One region of the Metabacillus indicus genome, then DNA from elsewhere that is predicted to be linked to it. Evidence: riboswitches for the same ligand, from Rfam matches in the RefSeq annotation. Region 1 holds a riboswitch; the other holds the start of a gene.
The links. A riboswitch is a leader RNA that binds a small molecule or an ion and turns the genes downstream of it on or off. The one in region 1 is predicted to bind lysine.

Region 1 (3,131 bases):
ACCTATTATATGCCTGAAATGCTGCGTGATGTCCTTGCCTGGAAGCTGAAACAGGGACATTCGTACAAGAATGCCTAGTTTTCACACTCAATGCCTCCTGCCTTCATAAATTACAGAAGGAAGGGAGTGTGAAAGAACGATGGTATCCATGACACCTATTATGATTGGAAGTCATCAATTTACAGCTGTAACGGTTGCTTTGCCTAAAACAAATTTCATGGCTGTTACAAGCGACAAAGGGTACATTATGTGCGGCGCACTCGATGTAGCGCTGCTGAATGAAAAATTGAAAGAGCGGGGAATTATTGCAGGGAGAGCAGTCGGCGTCCGGACGATCGAACAGCTTCTTGATGCTCCGCTTGAATCCATTACCTTTGAAGCCGAAAACCGCGGAATCCACGTAGGAATGAGCGGAAGAGATGCCCTGCTTAGAATGCTCTGAGTCGAACTGTATAACATCATTGTTTTAATAGATAACTTCAAAAAAATAGCGTACATCCCTCCTTACATGCATAAATATAGCTTGTAAAGGGGGGATTTATTTTTGGCCAGATTCCGCAGCCGTCCTCATAAAAAAGGGCCGCTTCCTTTCAGATATGTATTCCTGCTTTCACTCGTCTTTTTTATCTTATCTACAGCTGCGGGGCTGTGGATTGTTAATAAGGGAATTGAACCGACATTAATGACGGTGGCTGAAACCGAAACAAAACGGATTGCGACACTTGTTATCCAGAATGCGATTAACAAGGACATTAAAGAAGATGTAGATGTGGATGAAATGTTCGTCGTTGATACGGATGAAAAAGGGAATGTGACGACAATCGATTTTAACGCCAAATTTGTCAGAAGCGTGCTTGCCAAGACAACCGACAAGATTCAGGCGAATTTAAGAGAAGCATCCAAAGGTAATATTGACGCGCTTGAACTGCCGGAGGGCGAGCATCTTACGAAAGATAAACAGGGCGAGGGAATCATCTACTCGATTCCGCTTGGCCAGGCAACGAATAATGCACTGATTGGAAACCTCGGTCCGAAAGTGCCCGTCCGTTTTTACGTTGTCGGTGAGGTGCAGACTGATGTGAAGGAAACGATTCAGCAGTATGGAATTAACAATGCGCTGATTGAAATAGCAGTTGAAATTGAAGTGAATGTCGAGGTGGTCATTCCGTTCTCCACAAGAACTGCTACAGTAAGAAACAACATCCCGATTGCGATTAAAGCTGTTCAGGGGCAAGTGCCAAGCTATTACAACGGGGGCGGAGGAAGCTCACCTCCTGCGCTTGAAGTTCCCGTGGAATCAACTGGAAGGTAAGTTGCTGTTGATAGATTAGGAGATTATTGATATAATCCAACTAGTTAATGAGCTGCTTTTTGGGGCTAAAGAAATATGTCCGTTAAATCAGCATACAAATTGAATACTTCACCTTGTCTCATGATGAGGTAGAGGCGCGAAAAAGAAGAGTAGATAGTGTGAGGATGACAACTGAGATCACTATACAAAAGGCTTTTTTGCCGAAGTTATGCAGCATGCGTCAACATCTGCACAGCTGGGGTTACCTTGAATAAGGGTAACACTGTCATTGCAGGGATATCTGCAATGGTGGGCTACTGATCGTGGAGGATAACATAACATTACCTAAAAAGAGTAATGATAGTTATTTTCTATCGTACTCTTTTTTATTTGCACTTTTTTATCCTTGCATCGTGCCGGTAGCCCCATTACTAATTCCAGGAGGTTTTACCATGTCAGGCACTATTTATTCAATTCTTCCCCCGATCATCGCCATTTTGATGGTCATACTTACTAGGAAAGTCCTTCTTTCACTCGGAGTCGGAATCCTTTCCGCCGCACTTATTCTTACAAACTTTTCAATAGGAGAGACCCTTTCGAAAATCTGGGGAGCTTTTAAAGCCATCTTTGTTGCAGACGGAGAGCTCAATACGTGGAATGTGTTCATTCTTCTGTTCCTGCTTATCCTTGGTGTTGTGACTGCGCTGATTTCCATATCAGGCGGAAGCAGGGCGTTTGGCGAATGGGCTCAAAAGCGTGTTAAAACAAGAGCTGGTGCTCAGTTTACTGCTGCTCTTCTGGGCATTATGATTTTTATCGATGATTATTTCAACGCACTGGCTGTAGGGCAGGTCAGCCGTCCGATTACAGACCGGCAGAAAGTTTCAAGAGCCAAGCTTGCCTATATTATTGATTCAACCTCTGCACCGGTGTGTGTTGTTTCACCGGTTTCAAGCTGGGGAGCGTATATTATTGCCATGATCGGGACGATTCTTGCAACCCACAGTGTTTCTGAATACACCCCTCTGTCTGCTTTTATGACGATGGTTCCTATGAATTACTATGTGTTCGCTGCACTGGCTCTAGTTTTTGCAACGGCCTACTTAAACATCAATCTCGGCAGCATGAAGTTTCATGAAGAGCGGGCTATGAAAGAAGGCGTATTGTTTGATCCTGAAAAAGAGCCGCTCGGAGATATTAAGGAAGATCTGCCTGTTAGTGATAAAGGCTCGATCGGAAATCTTGTCTGGCCGATTATTGCCCTGATTATTGGAACAGTAGGCGCCATGCTCTGGACCGGGTATGAAGGCGTTCTAGCAGAAGATGGCGTTAAAGTGACGCTTCTTACAATGTTTGAATACACGGATGTGGCGAAGTCGCTTGTCATTGGAGGACTTATCGGTCTCGTGGTTACACTTGGTTTATATTTAGGCAAAGGCATCTCTTCTGCCTACTTGCCAAAAGCTTTCCTTGAGGGCATTAAATCAATGCTTCCGGCCATTTATATTCTGACGCTTGCCTGGATGATCGTTGATTTGATCGGCCAGCTGAAAACAGGAGAATACCTTGCAGGGCTAGTAGAGCAGTCAAACATGAATACAGCCTTCCTGCCTGTCATTCTGTTCGTTCTTGCAGGTTTTATGGCGTTTGCTACAGGAACGTCATGGGGAACATTCGGCATCATGCTTCCGATAGCAGGCGAAATAACGGCTGCAACTGATATTTCGATGCTTCTTCCGGCAATGGCGGCTGTCCTTGCAGGAGCTGTACTCGGAGATCACTGTTCTCCTATTTCAGATACGACGATTCTATCCTCAACTGGAGCGGGAAGCCATCACAT
Region 2 (3,131 bases), 450 kb from region 1:
CGATGAAAGAACCTTCGTTCCAGCTTGAAGCAGGTTTCATCGCCCAGCAGGTGCAGCGCATGAACAAGCAGATCACCGAAACATATGAGCATGTTAAAAAACGTGCGGACAAAGTTCACTTTACTGTGAAATGGGACTACAAAGACATGGAGTTTGAAAACGAATAAAGGACGGGTACTCATGATACCCGCCCTTTTTTTTATTTTCATCAAAGCTCTCAGTTGGCGCCAAGGACACCTGCCGGCTGCTCTGAAAGTTCAAATGCGTCGTGCAGCGCTTCTACCGCTTTCACCATATCAGCATGGCCGACTACCGTTGAAACTTTTATTTCTGACGTGCTGACCATTTTCACCTCAATCTGTTCCTTCGCAAGAACATGGAACATTTCCGCGGCAACTCCCGGGTTTGAGACCATTCCGGATCCTACGATCGAGACTTTGGCCAGGCCGTTTTCAAATTCGATCCGTTCAAATCCGAGTTCCTCCTTATACGTTTCAAGAACGTGCACGGTCTCTTCGACCTCACCTGTTTTAACAGAGAATGAAAGAGAAGCAATCTGTGCGTTTGCTGTACTTTGAATAATAATATCCACATTGATTCCGTGGCTTGCGAGTGTTTTGAAAATGGTGGAAAGAGCCATCAATCCGTTTTGCAGCCCGCAAACCGTCACTTTTGACACCTGATCTTCAAATGCAATGCCTCTTACAATTAAATTCTGTTCCATATCTGTTTCCTCCTCAATAAGCGTGCCCCGTTCGGCTTCTGTGCTGGATCTGACTTCAAGCGGTACTCCGTAATTTTTGGCAAATTCAACTGCACGCGGATGCAGGACACCCGCTCCCAGGTTAGCGAGCTCAAGCATTTCATCATAGGAAATTCCCTCAAGCTTTCTTGCCCCTTTTACAAAGCGCGGATCGGTTGTGTAAACACCCGTCACATCTGTATAAATATCGCATTTGTCCGCTTTCAGCGCCGCTGCTAAGGCAACTGCTGTTGTATCGGATCCTCCGCGTCCAAGAGTCGTAATCTCGCTGCCGTCTGCAAAGCCCTGAAATCCGGCAACAACGACGATTTTCCCTTCAGAAAGCCGTTTTTCTATTTTCTCTGTATCAATTCCGGAAATTCTCGCATTTCCATGGACGTGCTCTGTGCTGATGCCGGCCTGCCAGCCTGTATAGGAAACAGCGTCATAGCCTTTCGCCTGCAAAGCCATTGTCAGTAGAGAGATGGTCACTTGCTCTCCTGTTGAAAGCAGCATGTCCATTTCGCGCTTGCTTGGTTTTTGTGTGATTTCAGCTGCAAGTGATACTAAATGATCCGTTGTTTTCCCCATTGCCGATACAACGACAACAACACTGTTGCCCTTTTGGCTTTCTTCAGCTGCACGGTTGGCAGCATTCATGATTTTCTCCGAAGAACCAACTGATGTGCCCCCAAATTTTTGTACAATTAAACCCATATCGCCTCTCGCCTTTCAAGTCTTATTTGATCGTCAGCAAGTAAAAGGGAGAATCCCGGAAAACGCAAAAAAAGCAATGAGATTCTCTATCTCATTGCTTGCATAAACGAATAATGGAACTTCATTCATACAATGAGATAGCGCTCCAAGAAAAACATCTTCTTGACAATCCTGCGTCTCTTAAACGCAAAACCAGCAAAGAGAAGAAATGGGTCTTTCTTTGCTTCGGCGGCGCTCCCCTTTCACGCGTCTTCAAAGGAATCCATTTTCCTCTGACGCGCTACTCTTGAAGTCCGCACCTCTACCGTCATTTAACGAACTAAACGATCTGATTTATGAAATTAGTTAAAATTTTAGCAAACCTTACTGCTTAAAGCAAGAACATTTTATGCTTCTTCTTTTTCCTGCAGTTTTTCATAGATTAATTCTGCGGTATTTGAAGGCATGCCTGCAGCGATAATGTCCTCAATACTTGCCTCTTTCATTTTTTTCACAGACCCGAAATGTTTCAGCAGGACCTTCCTGCGCTTTTCGCCAACGCCGGGTATGTCATCCAGAATCGATTGAAAAGCGGTCTTTCCGCGCGTCTGCCTGTGGAAAGTAATCGCAAACCGGTGAACCTCATCCTGAATGCGCTGGAGGAGATAGAACTCCTGGCTGTTTCGTTCAAGCTCCACAATTTCAGGCGGACTGCCGACCATGAGGTTGGATGTTCTATGTTTGTCGTCCTTTACAAGGCCTGCTACAGGTATGGTCAAGCCAAGCTCATTTTCAAGCACATCCTGAGCTGCTGCAAGGTGGCCTTTTCCCCCGTCAATAATAATCAAGTCAGGAAGCGGAAGTTCTTCTTTCAGGACGCGCGTATATCGTCTGCGGACAACTTCCCGCATCGACTCATAATCATCAGGGCCTTTAACGGTTTTAATTTTATACTTTCTGTATTCCTTTTTAGCAGGCTTCCCGTCAATGAAAACGATCATGGCCGATACCGGATCTGTACCCTGAATGTTTGAATTATCAAAGGCTTCAATTCTTGCAGGCGTATAAATACCCATTTTTTCACCCAGCTGGTCGATCGCTTTTATCGTTCGTTCTTCATCGCGCTCAATCAGCGAGAATTTTTCTTTAAGGGCAATTTTCGCATTTTCATGTGCAAGCAGAACGAGATCCTTTTTCTTTCCCCGCTGAGGCTGCGTCGCAGTGACTCCGAGAAGCTCAGCAGCCATCTCCCGGTCAACGCTGTCCGGAAGCAGTATTTCTTTAGGAAGAATGTGATTGCTCTTTGAGTAAAACTGGCCGAGGAAGGTTAAAAACTCTTCTTCCGGTTCCTGATAAAGCGGGAACATGGCAATATCCCGTTCAATCAGCTTGCCCTGTCTTACAAAAAACACCTGAACGCACATCCACCCCTTGTCGTACGAATAACCGAACACATCACGGTCGACAAAGTCATTCATCGTCATCTTTTGCTTTTCCATCGTGGCGTCAATATGGGCAATCTGGTCGCGGAATTCCTTCGCACGTTCAAAGTCAAGGTTCTCAGATGCAGCCAGCATTTTCTTTGAAAGTTCCTCTTTAATCTGCTTAAATCCGCCTTTAAGAAAGCGCGTCATTTCGTCCACCATCTGCCTGTTCTGTTCCTGGGTCACATTGTAGACGCAGGGTGCAAGGC

Region 2: linked by a shared signal. The riboswitch ahead of ACK1LH_RS15485 (aspartate kinase) and the one ahead of ACK1LH_RS17735 (Na+/H+ antiporter NhaC family protein) in region 1 are both predicted to bind lysine.

What each region holds. Positions count from the first base shown of each region.
Region 1 covers NZ_CP176757.1:3,457,237-3,460,367, reverse strand. The annotation lists gene ACK1LH_RS17750 (bifunctional metallophosphatase/5'-nucleotidase) at 1-78, shown strand, start outside; gene ACK1LH_RS17745 (YunC family protein) at 140-442, shown strand; gene yunB (sporulation protein YunB) at 545-1,312, shown strand; lysine riboswitch at 1,434-1,616, shown strand; gene ACK1LH_RS17735 (Na+/H+ antiporter NhaC family protein) at 1,744-3,131, shown strand, end outside.
Region 2 covers NZ_CP176757.1:3,009,162-3,012,292, forward strand. The annotation lists gene ACK1LH_RS15480 (YslB family protein) at 1-167, shown strand, start outside; gene ACK1LH_RS15485 (aspartate kinase) at 218-1,459, opposite strand; lysine riboswitch at 1,590-1,771, opposite strand; gene uvrC (excinuclease ABC subunit UvrC) at 1,846-3,131, opposite strand, start outside.